DNA from 3 places in the Klebsiella grimontii genome. Region 3 is predicted to be linked to each of the others. Evidence: predicted binding sites of a transcription regulator. Region 3 holds the regulator's gene; each other region holds the start of a gene.

Region 1 (6,170 bases), 500 kb from region 3:
CGTCGAGGTGGACTACGGTTCGCCTCGCGCAGATGAACGCCCGCTGTCGCGGGCGATGGTCGACCGGCTGCTGGGCTACTGGCGCTATCCGGCGGAGCTAGGCAAAGAGATTCGGATCGATATTTGCTCCACGATTCCGGTCGCCAAAGGGATGGCCAGCAGCACCGCGGATATCGCCGCGACGGCGGTGGCCACCGCGCATCATCTCGGCCATCCGCTGGATGAAACCACCCTCGCCCGGCTCTGCGTTTCCCTGGAGCCCACCGACAGCACCCTGTTCCGCCAGTTGACGCTATTCGATCACAATACCGCCGCCACGCAAATTACCTGCGGCTGCCAGCCTCAGCTCGATCTGCTGGTGCTGGAAAGCCCCGCCACGCTGCTGACCACCGATTACCACCGCCTTCCCCGTCTTGAAAAGCTGCACGCCCATTCCGCCGCGCTGCATCAGGCCTGGGAGAAAGTTCAGCAGGCCTGTCAGACCAATGACCCCCGACGGATGGGCGAGGCGGCGACGCTTAGCGCCATCGCCAGCCAGCATCTGCTGCCGAAGCCGGGGTTTGATACGCTGCGGGCGCTGGTGGAAGAGTGCGATTTATACGGCATTAACGTGGCGCACAGCGGCAGCGTGGTCGGCCTGATGCTCGACCGCCAGCGTCACGATATTGAGTATTTGCAGCGGCGGCTGCAGGAAACGAGGCTTAGCGAGCTCTGGCCCCGGCAGCATCTGCTGCGCATGGTGCAGGGCGGCGTCGAACTGCGCTAACTCTGCCGCAGCCATACCTCCCCGGAGGCGATGCTTGCGCATCTGTCCGGGCTTGTATGATTAACCCGTCAGAAAGAACCGGCCAGTTCTCTCTGATGGCGGTCCGGATGCCGTGTCCGGGCTTAGGCTTTCGCGCCTGTTCCGTAGATCCTTTGCACCGGACCGCCGTTCTTTCTCATGTGATAAACCGGACAGTATCATGGACCGGCTTTCACCGGTAACCCGTATTCGCAAGGTTGGTTTCACTATGGAAAATGAACTCCACTTCATCGGTATTGATGTCGCCAAAGCTAAACTGGATGTCGATATTCTTCGCCCTGATGGCCGGCATCGTTGTAAAAAATTTGACAATACCCTCTCCGGGCACGAAGCGCTGGTCCGCTGGCTTCGCGGCCATGATGTGAACCGTGCCCATGTCTGCATGGAATCCACCAGCACCTACATGGAAGACGCGGCCGCGCATCTGAGTGATGCCGGGTATACCGTGTCCGTCATCAACCCCGCCCTCAGTAAAGCTTTCGCACAGAGTGAGGGGTTGCGCAGTAAAACCGACAAAGTGGACGCCCGTATGCTGGCTCACTTCTGCCGGGAAAAACGCCCGCCAGCCTGGGAGGCCCCCCATCCGACAGAGCGGGCACTGAAAGCCCTGGTGTTACGCCATCAGGCGCTGACAGAGATGCAGACACAGGAGAAAAACCGGCGGGAAACCGCGCCGGAAGTTCAGCTGACCAGCATTGATATCCTGCTGGGGTGTCTGAGCGCGGAGCTGGCGCGTATCGAAAAACAGATAAAAGACCTGACGGATAATGACCCGGATATGAAACAACGGCGGAAGCTGCTGAACAGTATCCCGGGCATCGGAGAGAAAACGGCGGCGGTTCTGCTGGCGTATACGGGCCTGAAGCTGAAGTTCGGTACAGGGCGGCAGTTCGCGGCGTATGCAGGACTGACGCCGGTGCAGCATGAGTCAGGCAGCAGCGTGATGCGGGCGAGCCGGATGAGCAAAGCGGGACCGGTTCATCTGCGCAAAGCGCTATACATGCCAGCGTTATCGGCGCTGTACCATACGGCGTGGGGAAAAGCGTTCAGGAAAAGGCTGGAAGGGAATGGTAAGCGTGCGAAAGTCATCATAGGGGCGATGATGCGAAAGCTGGCGCAGGTGGCGTACGGTGTACTGAAGTCAGGAAAGGCGTTCGATGCGTCACAGCATGAGCTGTTGATAGCGTAAGAAAGCGTGCCGGCTGAAACGACAGCGCGGGATGTCGCTGTCGTTGTTGTGCCTGTCATCCGGGAGCCGGAGAAGATGACAATGGTGAAAAGAGTTGCAGGCGTTCACAGTATCTACCGGTCCGCAGACGACGGTGAACCCGTAGCCCGGTCAGCGCAGCGCCACCGGGAAGAACTGCAGACGAACAATGGCGGCAGACGCTCGGAACATCTACCCGTTAAAAACCCGCCTGAAAGCCGTCAGCAGCTGCGTATTCTCCTGCTGGCTGCGGATCGCGACGCGGAAGTAGCGCCCGTCAAGCCCCGGGTAGTTGGCGCAGCTGCGGATCAGGATGCGCTGTTGCAGCATTGCGTATTGCAGATCCAGATCCGGCACCTCGCAGCGCAGAAACAGATAATTTGCCTGCCCGGGATAGACCGTCAGACCGGGAACGTGGCGCAGCTGATGGTAAAAGCGCTGCCCCTCTTCCGCCAGCCACCGCCAGGTTTTCTGCTGATAGACGCTATCCTGGAGAATGATTTCCCCCGCCAGCGCGGCAAAGGCGTTGATTGACCACGGCATCTGGCGCTCGCGCATTCGCGCTACCGCCCGCGCATCGCCATTGACCAGATACCCAAGGCGCAGACCGGGAATAGCATAAAACTTAGTCAGCGAACGCAGCACCCACACGTGCGGATTGTGGCTCAGTAGCGGAATAAATCCTGTCTCATCGGGGATAAAATCGATAAACGCTTCATCGAGAATCAGGGCGATTCCCAGCGACTTACAGCGTTCAGCAATCAGTTCCAGCAGACGGCGCTCGGGCAGCAGACCGGTTGGGTTGTTCGGGGTGCAGAGAAACAAACAGTCCAGATCCGGCGTCAGAGCGTCGAGAATCGTCCCGGTGAGCTGCCAGCCATCCTCTTCACGCAGCAGAAACTCCCGCACCGTGCAGTCCACCGACTGCAGCGCCCGGCGGTATTCGGCAAAGCCGGGGGTGACGATCATCGCCTGGCGCGGCTTCAGGCCCTGAACCAGCGTAAAGATCGCTTCGGTTTCGCCGTTTCCGGCGAGGATCCACGAGGCGGGGATGTGATGGTGTTCCGCCAGCGCGAGGTGCAGCTGCTGATACTCAACGTCAGGATAGCGTTCGGCGCAGGCCATATTGTCGATGATGGCGCGCTTTAAGCTTTCCGGCATCCCCTGCGGATTGATATTGGCGCTAAAATCCAGCAGCTGTTCCGCACAGATGCCCAATAGCGCGGCGGCCTCGCGGATATTGCCGCCGTGGGCGCTCTTCAGTAGAGCCATGTACTTTTCCTGTTGCGTTACCCTCGCCTTGCCAGCGTCGCGCCGTCGGCGAAGTAGGCTTTAATCCCTGCCAGAATCGACTCTGCTACTTCCTGCTGGAATTTCGCCGTTTTCAATTTACGCTCTTCTTCGACATTACTGATAAACGCGGTTTCCACCAGAATCGATGGAATATCCGGCGCCTTCAGCACCGCGAAGCCCGCCTGCTCAACCCGATTCTTGTGCAGGTTATTAATGTTGCCCATCTTTTCCAGCACCGCCTTGCCGAACTTCAGGCTGTCGGCGATGGTCAGCGACTGCACCATGTCGAACATCGTGTGGTCGACGTAGCGGTCGCCGCTTTTGCTGACGCCGCCGATCAGATCCGAGGCGTTCTGGGTCTGCGCCAGATACTTAGCCGCGGTACTGGTGGCCCCTTTGGTTGACAGGGCAAACACCGACGATCCGCTGGGCTGACGGCTGGTAAAGGCATCGGCGTGAATAGAGACAAACAGGTCGGCGCGCTGCTTCTGCGCCTTGGCGACGCGCACCTTCAACGGGATAAAGACGTCCTCGTTGCGGGTCATATAGACCTTCATATTACCCTCTTTCTCGATCAGCGCGCGCAGCCGTCGGGCAATCTGCAGCACCACGTCTTTCTCGCGGGTGCGGTATTTCCCCACCGCGCCGGAGTCTTCGCCGCCGTGGCCGGGATCGAGCATGATAACAATGGGCCGATCGCGCCCGGCTTTACCCGGTTTAGGCCCGCTCTCCGCCGGCGGAACCTGCCGCTGAAGATCGCCTTTGTTGTAATCTTCAAGCAGCGCCAGCAGCGGATCCTGCACGTCGGTGGCGTTAGCGGGATAGAGGTCCATAACCAGACGCTCTTTAAACCCGGCGACCGGAGCCAGCGCGAACAGCTGCGGTTTCACGTTCTGTTTTAGCTCAAACACCATGCGTACGGTTTGCGGATCGAACTGCCCCACGCGGGCGGATTGAATATAGGGGTCGTCGCCGCGAATCTGCCCCCCCATGCCTTTAAGTACGGAATTGAGATTAACCCCTTCCAGATCCACCACCAGACGTTCAGGATTGCTGAGCGCAAACTGCCGATATTTCAGGATATGGTTGGACTCCACGGTCACGCGGGTGTAGGTCGACGATGGCCAGACGCGTACGGCAACCACCTGCGCCGCGGCAGCCAGGCCAACCGGGCTCACACTCATTAACCACATGGCGCCCGCCCCTTGTAAAAAACGGCGGCGGCTTAATCCTGACTTGTATCCCGACATGCCACTCCCAAGCAGTAAGAAATCATTCGTATTGAAAACAAACAGATTGACCGGAAACTTTAACGAAAGGCGTATAACCTGTCATCAATAAAAGGGTAAACAATCTTTGACACCCTGATTTGGCTCACACCTTTTTCCTGGCTCCGCCCAAAATTGGGGCTTGCGTTTGCCGGTAAAACAGAATAAAAATACAGTAATTACGAATAATCATGCATTGAGGTTGTGTCATGGTGAAGGAACGTCGCACCGAACTGGTAGAGGGATTCCGCCATTCTGTCCCCTATATTAACGCCCATCGGGGTAAAACGTTTGTCATCATGCTGGGCGGAGAAGCCATTGAGCATGATAATTTCTCTAGTATTGTCAACGACATTGGTCTTCTTCACAGTCTGGGCATTCGCCTGGTGGTGGTCTATGGCGCTCGTCCGCAGATTGACGCCAACCTGGCGGAGCATCGCCATGAGCCGGTTTATCACAAACAAACCCGAGTGACTGACGCCAAAACGCTTGAGCTGGTTAAGCAGGCGGCGGGTATGCTGCAGCTGGAAATTACCGCGCGCCTGTCGATGAGCCTCAACAATACGCCGCTGCAGGGCGCCCACATCAACGTGGTCAGCGGCAATTTCATTATCGCGCAGCCGTTAGGCGTGGATGACGGCGTGGATTACTGCCACAGCGGGCGCATTCGCCGCATTGATGAAGAAGCTATTCACCGCCAGCTGGATAACGGCGCGATCGTGCTGATGGGCCCGGTTGCGGTGTCGGTCACCGGCGAAAGCTTTAACCTGACCTCCGAAGAGATTGCCACCCAGCTGGCGATTAAGCTGAAAGCCGAAAAAATGATTGGCTTCTGCTCATCGCAGGGCGTTTACAACCAGGATGGCGAGATCGTCCCCGAGCTGTTCCCCAACGAAGCCCAGGCGCGGGTTGAAGAGATGGAAGCGGACGAAGACTACAGCTCCGGCACCGTGCGCTTCCTGCGCGGCGCGGTAAAAGCCTGCCGCAGCGGCGTGCGTCGCTGCCACCTGATCAGCTACCAGGAAAACGGCACCCTGCTGCAGGAGTTATTCTCACGCGACGGTATCGGCACCCAGATAGTGATGGAGAGCGCCGAGCAGATCCGCCGCGCCACCATTAACGATATCGGCGGCATCCTTGAGCTGATTAGCCCGCTGGAACAGCAGGGTATTCTGGTGCGGCGCTCGCGCGAGCAGCTGGAGATGGAAATCGATAAATTCACCATTATTCAGCGCGACAACACCACTATCGCCTGCGCCGCGCTCTATCCTTTCCCGGAAGAGAAGATCGGCGAAATGGCCTGCGTGGCGGTGCATCCGGATTACCGCAGCTCATCGCGCGGCGAAGTGCTGCTCGAGCGTATTGCCGCGCAGGCGAAGCAAATGGGCCTCAGCAAGCTGTTTGTGCTCACGACCCGCAGCATTCACTGGTTCCAGGAGCGCGGATTTACGCCGGTCGACGTCGACCTGCTGCCGGAAAGCAAAAAAGAGATGTACAACTATCAGCGCCGCTCCAAGGTGCTGATGGCCGACCTGGCCTGATTCTCTCCCCCGGAAAGCGCACGGCTGACCGGGGATAACATCACCGGGCGGAAAAG
Region 2 (6,170 bases), 700 kb from region 3:
CCTCCATCGCCACGATAGTCCATGGCGATAGATAGAATAGCAACGAACGATTATCCCTATCAAGGTTTCTGTTCAATAATAAACCCATAAATGAGGAAAACTGCAGAAAATCATCGCGCTTCCTCAACAGTTTTCTACCCGGATAACTAAAGCCAACGTGAACTTTTGCGGACCTTGTGTCCGCTTTTTTTTGGCATAAAAAAAGCCCGGGCGTTGCCCGAGCTTCATATATTGACCACCTTACAGGCAGCCCCGCAGACGACTCAAACCAGGCGCTGTTTAGCGTCGGCAATCGCCTGAGCAACCTGCTGAGGAGAAACGCCGCCTTTAGCCGCACGCTTATCCAGACACGACTGCAGCGACAGGATTGGATAGACATCCTCGGCGATAACGCGGCTAAATTTCTGTAAATCGGCCAGGGGCAGATCTTCCAGCGGCTTGCCTTGGGCAATGGCCTCGACCACCGCTTCACCGACAATATGGTGCGCTTCACGGAACGGCACGCCTTTAGCAACCAGATAATCCGCCAGTTCGGTGGCATTCGCATAACCCTGCTGCGCCGCTTCTTCGCAGCGCGGGCGTTTTACCTGAATACCGTCGAGCACCAGCGCCGCCATATGCAGGCAGTCGAGCCAGGTATCAAGCGCGTCAAACAGCCCTTCTTTATCTTCCTGCATATCTTTATTGTAGGCCAGCGGCAACCCCTTGAGGGTCATCATCATGCCGGTCAGCGCGCCCTGCACGCGGCCGCATTTACCGCGGATCAGCTCCAGCGCATCCGGGTTTTTCTTCTGCGGCATCAGGGATGAGCCAGAAGTCACGCGGTCAGAAAGCTCAACAAAGCCCGCTTCGCCGGTATTGAAGAAGATCAGATCTTCGGCAAAACGCGACAGGTGAACCATACCGATTGAGGCATCGGACAGCAGTTCCAGTACGTGATCGCGATCGGACACGCTGTCCAGGCTATTGCGGGTCGCCGATGCGAAGCCCAGCCAGCCGGCAAGCTGTTCACGATCGATTTCATAGGCGGTACCCGCCAGCGCTCCGCAGCCCAGCGGGCTGACGTCCAGACGTTTAAGCGCATCCTGCAGACGGCTTTCATCACGCGCCAGCATTTCGACATAGGCCAGACACCAGTGGGCGAACGTCACCGGCTGCGCGCGCTGCAGGTGAGTATAGCCCGGCATGACGGCGTCCTGGTTATTCTCCGCCGTCTCGACCAGCGCGCTTTGTAGCTGACGATTCGCCGACAGCAGTTCCACAACGGTATCTTTGCACCACAGCTTCAGGTCGGTCGCCACCTGGTCATTACGGCTACGCCCGGTGTGCAGCTTTTTGCCCAGCTGGCCGACTTTGTCGATCAGCTTACCTTCCACCCAGCTATGAATATCTTCCGCATCGCTTTCGAGGATCTGCTGCGGGTTAGCCCGCACGTCTTCCAGCAGAATGTTCAGCGCCTCTTCCAGCTGCTGTTGTTCATCAGCAGTCAAAACACCCACCGTCACCAGCGCTTTGGACCAGGCGACAGAGCCAACGATATCCTGCTCCGCCAGGCGATAGTCAAAGCGCAAAGAGTCGTTGAACTGTTTGAACCGCTGATCCGCTGCCTGAGTAAAACGCCCACCCCAAAGTGCCATAACATGCTTCCTTAATATCTTTGAATTTTATTGCCCGGCGGCGCTGCGCTTACCGGGCCGACAAAATGATAAATTGATTATGCCAGAATACGCGTGCCGATCGGCGTGCCGTTAAACAGCGCCGGGAGCTGCTCCGCGTGGCGCCAGGAGGCGATATCGACCGGGCGGCCTAATGTCCGCGCCGCGTCCAGGGCCGCATTCACTTTGACGATCATGCCGTCGGTGATAATGCCCTGCTCGATCAGCTGTTCAGCCTTCTCGGCGGTCATTTCCGCAATGCGCTGCCCTTTGCCATCAAGAATGCCGCTCACGTCAGACAGCAGAATCAGGTCTGCGCCGAGCGTTGCCGCCAGCGCGGTCGCCGCCTGGTCGGCGTTGACGTTCATCAACTCGCCTTCATCGGTGACGCCGATGGAGCTAACGACCGGCATATAACCGCCCGCCAGCAGCGTGTTAATCAGCGCCGGAGAACCCGGCTGAGCGAATCCGACATGACCGAGCTCTTCATCAAGCTGCGTCACTTTGACGCTATCGCCGTCGCCGAGGAATAGCCCAACGGCAGCCAGGCCGTGCTTCTTCGCCCACGCCAGCAGCGTTTTATTGGCGGTTCCCGCCAGCGCGCCGGTAATAATGTCGATCTGATCCGCTGGCGTGACCCGCAGACCGTTTTTCTTATTTACCGGCAGGTTGAGCTGCTTCATGAGCTCATCCACCACGCAGCCGCCGCCGTGCACAATAATCAGCGGGCGCTGATGGGATTCGCGGTAGTTCACCAGCGCCGTAAACAGGCGCTCCAGCGCTTCTTCGCTATCCAGCAGGACGCCGCCGAGTTTGATAATTAAAGGATTCATCATCACACCTTAAATAAGAGACTGCGTCTCAGCGAAGCCGAAACGAATATTAGCGCACTGCACGGCCTGCGCGGCCGCGCCTTTCAGCAGGTTGTCTTCCGCCGCCACCACGATGATGTGTTCATCCTGGACCGCAAAACCGATATCACAGAATGGCAGACCCACGACATTTTTCAATGCAGGGACACCTTTATCGTATAAACGTACCAGCGGTTTATCCGCATAGGCCTGCTGGAACACCGCCGCGACCTGCTCTTTGCTCACGCCGGGCTTCAGACGGCAGGTAATGGTCTCCAGAATCCCACGCTTAAAATTGCCCAGATGCGGGGTAAAAATCACATCCGCGCCCAGGTGGGTTGAAATTTCCGGGTGATGACGGTGGTTGAAAACGCCGTAAGGTTGCAGGCTGACTTCGCAGAAGCTATTGCCGATAGAGGCTTTACGCCCGGCACCGCTGACCCCGCTGGTCGCGTTGATCACCGGCCACTGGTTAAGATCCAGCAGCCCCGCGTCGATCAGCGGTTTTAACGACAGCTGAGCCGCCGTCGGGTAGCAGCCCGGTACGGCGATCAGATTGGCTTCTTTTAGCTTTTCGACGCTCCACTCGGCCAGGCCGTAAACCGCCTGCTCCAGCAGTTCAGGATGCTGATGAGTGAAACCGTAATATTTTTCATAGAAGGCGCCGTCATTCACGCGAAACGCCCCGGAGAGATCGAACACGACGCAGCCAGCGGCGAGGAACTGCGGCGCCAGGTCATGGCTGACCTCGTGCGCGGTAGCCAGAAAAACGACATCGACTCCGGCGCTAAACTCGCTGATATCGGACATCGGCTGCAGCGGCAGATCGACAATGCCTTTCAGCTGCGGATGCAAATCGGAAACTAATTTTCCCGCATCATTGCTTTGCGCGGAGACCGTCAATGCGGTTATGGTCATATGAGGATGGCGATTTACATAGGCCACTAGCTCTGCGCCGGCATAACCGCTGGCGCCCACAATCAGCGTGTTCAACATTGGGGCTCTTCACCTTCTTGCTTACGTATATTTGCCCTGGAAGACCGTTGCCTTCCCCACCCTGCTGAGCCGTAAGAGCATCATCCTTACATTCGATGGGTTTTCTTACGCTCAACGATAATGTATTTTTATTCACAAATAATGCATGAATATTGATACTATCACGACCCGAGGTGTGTCAACAATGAAAAACAAATTACCGCCCTTTATCGAGATTTACCGCGCGCTGATCGCCACACCCTCCATCAGCGCAACCGAAGAGGCGTTGGATCAAAGCAATGAGTCTTTAATCAATTTACTGGCTGGCTGGTTCCGCGATATCGGCTTTAATGTTGAAGTTCAGCCAGTCCCGGACACGCGCAATAAATTCAACCTGCTGGCCAGCAGCGGCCACGGCGCTGGCGGCCTGCTGCTTGCCGGGCACACCGATACCGTCCCGTTTGATGATGGCCGCTGGACCCGCGACCCTTTTACCCTGACCGAGCACGACAATAAGCTGTATGGTCTCGGCACCGCGGATATGAAAGGCTTCTTCGCTTTTATTCTTGACGCCCTGCGCGACGTTGACGTCACTCAGTTGAAAAAGCCGCTCTATATTCTGGCGACGGCCGATGAAGAGACCAGCATGGCCGGCGCCCGCTACTTCGCCGAGACGACCCAGCTGCGACCGGATTGCGCCATTATCGGCGAGCCCACATCGCTGCAGCCGATACGCGCGCACAAAGGCCACATGTCCAACGCGGTTCGCATTCAGGGGCAGTCGGGCCACTCCAGCGACCCGGCACGCGGCGTCAACGCGATTGAACTGATGCACGACGCCATTGGCCGCATCATGCAGCTGCGCGACGACTTAAAAGAGCGTTATCACTATGCCGCCTTTACCGTTCCCTGGCCGACGCTGAATCTCGGCGCCATCCACGGCGGCGATGCCTCCAACCGCATTTGCGCCTGCTGCGAACTGCATATGGATATTCGTCCGCTGCCTGGAATGACGCTCAACGATCTCAACGGGCTGCTGAACGAGGCGCTGGCGCCGGTGAGCGAGCGCTGGCCTGGCCGCCTGACCGTTTCTGAACTGCATCCGCCGATCCCCGGTTACGAATGTCCGCCGGACCATAAACTGGTTGAGGTCGTAGAAAAACTCCTCGGCGCGCAAACCGACGTGGTGAACTACTGTACCGAAGCGCCGTTTATTCAGACCCTCTGCCCGACGCTGGTATTAGGCCCGGGCTCTATCAACCAGGCCCACCAGCCGGATGAGTACCTGGAAACGCGCTTTATTAAGCCGACCCGCGAGCTCATCACTCAGGTGGTCCACCATTTTTGCTGGCATTAAATACGCATCCTCTCGGGCGATTTCATCGACGCGAGAGGGTGACAATTATCACATTTTCATAAGCAACACTTATCAAGCGACCTCCGAGTTAAATTTCGCAAATTGCCGCCATTTATTCGTTTGCTGAAGCGATTTCGCAACAATTGACGTGGGGGTTTTTACGTGGCTTTATAAAAGACGGTTGCTTATCCACTGCTCAAATTATCGAGCGCCGGATATAACAAAATAAAATGAGATGGGGTGTCTGGGGTAACATGAACGAACAATATTCCGCTTTGCGTAGTAATGTCAGTATGCTCGGTAAGGTGCTGGGCGACACCATCAAGGATGCGCTAGGAGAAAACATTCTTGATCGTGTCGAAACTATCCGTAAGTTGTCCAAATCTTCTCGCGCTGGCAATGAAGCCAACCGCCAGGAACTGCTCACCACGTTGCAAAACTTGTCCAACGACGAGCTGCTGCCGGTGGCGCGCGCCTTTAGCCAGTTTCTGAACCTGGCGAATACCGCTGAGCAATACCACAGCATTTCGCCAAAAGGCGAAGCGGCCAGTAATCCTGAAGTGATTGCCCGCACCCTGAGAAAGCTTAAAGAGCAACCCGACCTCAACGAAAACATTATTAAGCAAGCCGTTGAATCCCTGTCGCTGGAACTGGTGCTGACCGCGCACCCGACCGAAATCACGCGTCGTACGCTGATCCATAAGATGGGTGAAATCAACAGCTGCCTGAAGCAGCTCGATAACAACGACATTGCGGACTATGAACGTCATCAGGTCATGCGCCGTCTGCGCCAGCTGATTGCCCAGTCGTGGCACACCGATGAAATCCGCAAACATCGCCCGACCCCGGTGGATGAAGCGAAATGGGGCTTCGCGGTTGTTGAAAATAGCCTGTGGGAAGGCGTGCCAAACTACCTGCGCGAGCTGAATGAACAGCTGGAAGACAACCTGAACTATCGGCTGCCGGTCGACTTTGTTCCGGTTCGCTTTACTTCCTGGATGGGCGGCGACCGCGACGGCAACCCGAACGTGACCGCCGACATTACCCGCCACGTCTTGCTGCTCAGCCGCTGGAAAGCAACCGATCTGTTCCTGAAAGACGTCCAGGTGCTGATTTCCGAGCTATCGATGGTCGAGTGCACCGATGAGCTGCGCGATCTGGCCGGCGCGGAAGGCGCGCAGGAACCCTATCGTTACCTGATGAAAAAGCTGCGCACGCAGCTGATGGAGACGCAGGCCTGGCTGGAGGCGCGCCTGAAAGGGCAGAAACTGCCGAAACCTGCGGGTCTTATCACGCAAAACGAGCAGCTGTGGGAACCGCTTTACGCCTGTT
Region 3 (6,170 bases):
GGCCTGGAGCGCGCTGGTTCGCCGCACCAACGGACTGGAAGGGATGCGCGGAAACTTAATTATGGAGTCTTCGCGCTGGGCAAAAGTGAACCAGCGGCTGAAGGCGATCAATACCCTCTCTCTGACCTTAATTACCCAAGCCTGTGAAACCTATTTGATTCAGAATACCCGGCCTGAGATGGTCACCGATGACTACCGCGAGCTGTTCGCTGAACCGGTTGAGACCGTGCAGGACGTGCACCGCCAGTTAAAGCGGATGCGCCGCTTTTTGACCTGGAAGGGAGAGCACAATACGCCGGTGACGATCTACAGCTGGGTCGGGGCCGCGACGCGCTATCTGCTTTTGAAGCGGGGCGTGGTCGGCAATACCAAAATCAGCCGTATTGAAGCGGAAGTGCTGCAAGGCGAAGTGGTGGTGAAGGCGGAATCCGCCGAGCGACACCATGCGATGGTCAACTTTTGGCGTACGTCTATCTCCTGTATCCTCGGTACGCTGTTCTGGCTGTGGACCGGCTGGACTTCAGGGAGCGGGGCGATGGTGATGATCGCGGTTGTTACGGCCTTAGCGATGCGTTTACCTAATCCGCGAATGGTGGCTATCGATTTCCTCTACGGCACGCTGGCGGCATTACCGCTGGGGGCGCTGTTTTTCCTCGTGATTATGCCCGCGACGCAGCAAAGTATGCTGCTGCTGTGCATCAGCCTGGCGGTGATGGCATTTTTTATCGGTATCGAGGTGCAAAAGCGGCGGCTGGGTTCGCTGGGGGCGCTGGCCAGCACCATTAATATTCTGGTGCTGGATAATCCGATGAAGTTTCAATTCAACCAATTTCTGGATAGCGCCTTAGGCCAGATCGTGGGGTGTTTCCTCGCGCTGATGGTGATCTTACTGGTTCGCGATAACTCTCAGGCTCGCACCGGTCGCGTGTTGCTCAACCAGTTTGTCTCGGCGGCGGTATCATCGCTGACCACCAATACGGCGCGACGCAAAGAAAACCATTTGCCGGCCCTGTATCGTCAGCTCTTTTTGTTGCTGAATAAATTCCCCGGCGATATCGCGCGCTTTCGTTTGGCGCTGACCCTGATTATTGCCCATCAGCGCCTGCGCGACGCGCCAGTACCGATAAATGACGACCTGTCGGTATTTCACCGGCAGCTGCGTCGTACGGCGGATCGCGTCATTTCCGCCAGCAGCGATGATAAGCGCCGCTACTATTTTGCCCGCCTGCTTGATGAGCTGGATATCTACCAGCAAAAATTACAGCTCTGGGAAGCCTCTCCGCAGGTGACCGAGCCGGTGCGAAGGCTGGTGGAGATGCTGCATAAGTACCAGCATGTATTAACCAATAGCTAGCCGCCAGAACCGACGCCTGAAGCGTCGGTTTTTTTATCGCTATACTTAATTGTCTGAGTATGAATTCCACCGTCAGAGTGGAACTACACGCCGGGATGACCGGGCTATGAAAAGTTGCAGGTGTGGACAGGATGCGGGCAATGGCTACCTATACCTTTGATTTTGATGAAATAGCTGAACAGCAGGATTTTTATCGTGAGTTTTCACGTACCTTTGGCTTAGCGCGTGAGAAGGTGAACAACCTTGATTCGCTGTGGGAAGCGGTGACCGCCGGGCTGCTGCCCCTGCCGCTGGAGATTGAGTTTATTCATTTAAGCGATAATCAGCGACGGCGCTTTGGCGCGATAATATTGCTATTTGATGAGGCGGAAGAAGAGCTGGAAGGGGAGCTTCGTTTTAATGTGCGGCAGCCATAAAAAAGCCCCCGACAGAGCGGGGGCAAGTCGTCGGATAAGACGACGAGGGTTTATTTGTACAGCTCAGCCGTAGCGTGCCAGTTATCGCCGGTACGGGCTTCAATAATACGGTAGCTGCTGGCGCCTTCTTTTTCAGCTTTAGCCGCCAGTTCCTGGCGCATATCCATCGGCGCGCTGCCTACCTGAGAAACGGAAACGGTGCCCATGGACTGCAGATTTTGCGCCTGTTCAGCGTTCACTTGATTAACGGCGGCGTTTGCGCCGAAAGAGAGAACGGAAGCCAGACCCAGGGATGCGATGATAATTGCGCTTTTCATAATTTTTTCTCCAACCTTAATATTTGCAGCGGCGGGAGGTTTTAATGAACCTGAGGCCGCTGGAGAGATTCTGTTTCAGTTAATGACCGACAATCGTTAAATCTTATTTATACAGTTCAGCCGTAGCGTGCCAGTGGTCACCGGTACGTGCTTCGATAATGCGATAAGAGGAAGCACCTTCTTCTTGCGCTTTCTTGTTCAGCATTTCGTGCATATCCATCGGGGAAGAACTTACCGCGCCGACGGAAACGGTGCCGATTGCCTGACGGCCTTGAGCCTGTTCGCTGTTAATGGAGTCAGCGGCGAAGGCGCCGAAAGACAGAACGGAAAGGATGCTTAATGCTGCTACAGTGGTTTTGATTTTCATGATGTTCACCTCGTCGAATCTTTTTGTTGGGGGTCTTTGTTTCGTGACCCTCATCACAAAATCAAGTATACACTAATCACTGAAAATATTAATACCTTGCTAATTGTTTTTCATGTAAATAATCACAAAGAAATGTCTTTTTTATAACGTATAAGAATTAGAAATGTCACAATTTCGCCAGGATAGGCAATAATGATTAATAAAATCATTAAGTTATATGGATTTGATCTTTTGTGCGCTTAAGCCGGTTTCATCACGTAAATGAATGTATAGAAGCGGAAAAACACACAAAATGTTAAAGAAATGATAATTTTTTGAAGGAATATCCTCTGGCGTTAACCAGAGGGAAGGGCATCAGAGTTCCTGCTCAAACAGGACGAGGATAGCGTCATGCAGCTCTTTAACGGTAAAACCCCTGGCCGGAGTGGTAAAGATAGTATCATCACCGGCAATGCTGCCGAGAATACCCTCGGCTTTGCCCAGGGAGTCCAGAAGCCGGGCGATCAGCTGTGCTGCGCCTGGGCTGGTATGAATAACCACGACCGAATCGTTATAGTCGATATCCAGCACCAGGTTTTTTAGCGGGCTGGAGGTCGTCGGGACGCCAAGCTCGGCGGGCAGGCAGTAAACCATTTCCATTTTGGCGTTACGCGTGCGTACGGCGCCAAACTTGGTGAGCATACGTGAGACTTTCGATTGGTTGATATTATCGAAGCCTTCCTCTTGCAGGGCCTGTACGATTTCACCTTGAGAGCTGAATTTTTCTTCTTTAAGCAGCGCTTTAAACGCCTTAACCAGTTCTTCTTGTTTTGCCGAACTACGCATAAGTCACCCAATTATGGTGGTAAAAACAACATCATTATGCATAAACATGCATTTTTATGCAAATAATCCGCGGGGAGAAGCGTAAATAATGTTATGAAGGGCGCATATTTTAGCAAAAAACCCTAATAAGGAACATGCTTTCGTCACGGGGCGCAAATTGCTACAAAAGTAAATGAAATGTTATTAAATGATGTTGTTCTGCTCAACGCGCTGGGTGTATTGTAACCAACAGTCGATCCGGTACTACGCTTTGCTGGATGGTCAGTCTCAGGGAGGAAAATGCGAAGCTGCTGCATCGCTGCGCACGACCACGCATTCTTCAGCCATAATTATTGTAATTGTTCATCTTGTGAATTAAGGTCCAGGCGACGGAGTAACGAAAGACTATTTTAACCATAATAAGGAGTTTAGGATGAAAGTTGCAGTCCTCGGCGCCGCTGGTGGAATTGGCCAGGCGCTTGCCCTACTACTTAAGACCCAACTGCCTTCAGGTTCAGAACTCTCGTTGTACGACATCGCTCCGGTAACGCCGGGCGTGGCGGTTGATCTTAGCCATATCCCTACCGATGTAAAAATCAAAGGTTTTTCCGGCGAAGACGCCACCCCTGCGCTGGAAGGTGCTGATGTGGTGCTGATATCCGCGGGCGTAGCGCGTAAGCCCGGTATGGATCGCTCCGATTTATTCAACGTTAATGCCGGTATTGTGAAAAATCTGGTACAGCAAATCGCCAAAACCTGCCCGCAGGCCTGCGTCGGGGTTATCACCAACCCGGTGAACACCACCGTGGCGATTGCCGCAGAAGTGCTGAAAAAAGCCGGTGTTTACGATAAGAACAAGCTGTTTGGCGTCACGACGCTGGATATTATCCGCTCGAATACCTTTGTCGCTGAACTGAAAGGCAAATCTTCGTCAGACGTTGAGGTTCCGGTGATTGGCGGCCACTCCGGTGTGACTATTCTTCCTTTACTGTCACAAATTCCGGGCGTCAGCTTCAGCGAGCAGGAAGTGGCGGATTTGACTAAACGCATTCAAAACGCCGGTACTGAAGTTGTTGAAGCAAAGGCCGGTGGCGGCTCAGCAACGCTATCAATGGGGCAGGCCGCCGCGCGGTTCGGTCTCTCTTTAGTTCGCGCCATGCAGGGAGAGAAAGGCGTGGTGGAATGCGCCTATGTTGAAGGTGATGGCCAATATGCCCGCTTCTTCTCGCAGCCGCTGCTGTTAGGTAAAAATGGCGTAGAGCAGCGTCAGTCTATCGGTAAACTGAGCGCGTTTGAGCAGCAGGCGCTGGAGGGGATGCTGGATACGTTGAAGAAAGATATCGCCCTTGGCGAAGATTTTGTGAATAAATAACGTTTCATAAAAAGAGAAGCCGGAGCCTGGGTTCCGGCTTTTTTATGCCTTTCTCCCGCCCCGGAATGACTCAACCTGCTGGTAAATCTGCTAAACTCCCCGCGTCTTGAGCGGCAACAAACGAGGACGTCGTGAAAAAAATTGAAAGAAAGCAGACCAGGGACCACATTACTCAAATGATCCGTTACGAGATCCTTTCCGGCAGTATGAAACCGGGGGATGAGCTCGCGCAGGAGAGTATTGCGGAACAGCTGGGGCTTTCTCGTATGCCGGTTCGTGAAGCGTTACAGGCCCTGGAGCAGGAAGGGTTTCTGGTGCGCTTGCCAAACCGCCATATGCAGGTCTCACGGCTGGAGCCTGACCACGTCAGCCACATTTTCCAGGCCATTGCGGCGATGGCAACAGCGCTTTTTTCACTGGTGCCCGCGGCAGCAGGCGAGTCGCTGGCTACCAGAGCGCGAGAGCTGGGGCATCCCGGTGAGAGGACACGGGAGCTGGCGTTTCATCAGGCGCTCATTTCTTATATTGATAACCGCTATCTGGAAAAGATTTATCAGCAGTTTTTAGATGGTTATATCGGCTATGTCATTCTGTATCTGAAAGAGGATAATCAGGAGTCGGCGCAAATACTCAGTTCTCTGATGGATGCTATCCAACAAGGCGATCGCGCCGAGATCGCGCAGGAAACGCAGCGTTATTTCCTCTCTCTGGCAGAAATAATGCGTCAACACATGAAGGATTGGGAAAGTGCAGAAGCCTCGATTAGGGAAAATTAAGCTTCTTTCAGCGAAAGAGCAGGTCGCGGCAGTATTACGTAAAGCGATACTGTCGCGAGATTTAGTTGAAGGGCAAGAAATTACCCTTGAAGGGATCGCCAGCATGGTTGGCGTATCCAGTATGCCCGTGCGTGAAGCATTTCAGATACTGGCTGCGGATGGGCTGATTAAAGTCCGCCCCAATAAAGGGGCGGTTGTGCTGGGGATTAACGAACAAACGATTCGCGAGCATTACGAGATTCGCGCGCTGCTGGAGAGTGAAGCGGTCGCTAAAGCTTCTCGCCCTGGGACGGACATTTCGCGCATTGCCGAAGTCCATTACGCTGCGGAAAAAGCGCTGGCGGAAAATAACTCAGCTGAATATTCTGACCTCAATCAGGCTTTTCATATGGAGATATGGAATGCGGCCGGAAACGGCAAAATGAAGCTGCTGCTCAGCAATATGTGGAACGGGCTCTCGATGGGGCATAAGGTCACCGAGGAGGAGTATGCGATCATTTCCATACGCGAGCATAAAGGGATTTTACAGGCCCTGGAGCAGCATAATGAAGCGCTGGCCCGTCAGCGAATGCGCGAGCATATCATCCGTTCGATGGAGAATATGCTGACGCGCTACGTCGGCGAGCCCTCGGCCTGACCTCACCGCCTGCACGATCGTTGCAGGCGTCTTACCTATTCACCCCATAAATTAATTCCTCTAAGTTACTGCTTTTGCGAGATTTTGATAAAGATCTCAATCCTGACGCTTTCGTGAAAAACGCATT

What was found. The regulator ArgR, encoded in region 3, controls arginine synthesis, uptake and breakdown. The targets are predictions, from matches to a motif close to ANTGAATAAAAATACANT.
Region 1: argA (amino-acid N-acetyltransferase) is a predicted target of ArgR. The motif match lies at 4,733-4,750, and genes of this name have one in related genera.
Region 2: argC (N-acetyl-gamma-glutamyl-phosphate reductase) is a predicted target of ArgR. The motif match lies at 3,622-3,639, and genes of this name have one in related genera.

Annotation. Positions count from the first base shown of each region.
Region 1 is NZ_CP169721.1:1,012,907-1,019,076, reverse strand. It holds gene ACE3MN_RS04910 (L-threonine kinase) at 1-766, shown strand, start outside; gene ACE3MN_RS04905 (IS110 family transposase) at 1,014-1,994, shown strand; gene cobD (threonine-phosphate decarboxylase CobD) at 2,205-3,284, opposite strand; gene amiC (N-acetylmuramoyl-L-alanine amidase AmiC) at 3,302-4,555, opposite strand; gene argA (amino-acid N-acetyltransferase) at 4,783-6,114, shown strand; gene recD (exodeoxyribonuclease V subunit alpha) at 6,155-6,170, opposite strand, start outside.
Region 2 is NZ_CP169721.1:5,537,157-5,543,326, forward strand. It holds gene argH (argininosuccinate lyase) at 264-1,637, opposite strand; gene argB (acetylglutamate kinase) at 1,715-2,491, opposite strand; gene argC (N-acetyl-gamma-glutamyl-phosphate reductase) at 2,498-3,502, opposite strand; gene argE (acetylornithine deacetylase) at 3,687-4,838, shown strand; gene ppc (phosphoenolpyruvate carboxylase) at 5,093-6,170, shown strand, end outside.
Region 3 is NZ_CP169721.1:515,376-521,545, forward strand. It holds gene aaeB (p-hydroxybenzoic acid efflux pump subunit AaeB) at 1-1,354, shown strand, start outside; gene ACE3MN_RS02450 (barstar family protein) at 1,495-1,770, shown strand; gene yhcN-B (DUF1471 family stress response protein YhcN-B) at 1,821-2,087, opposite strand; gene yhcN (peroxide/acid stress response protein YhcN) at 2,191-2,454, opposite strand; gene argR (transcriptional regulator ArgR) at 2,809-3,279, opposite strand; gene mdh (malate dehydrogenase) at 3,692-4,630, shown strand; gene ACE3MN_RS02475 (GntR family transcriptional regulator) at 4,762-5,406, shown strand; gene ACE3MN_RS02480 (GntR family transcriptional regulator) at 5,378-6,043, shown strand.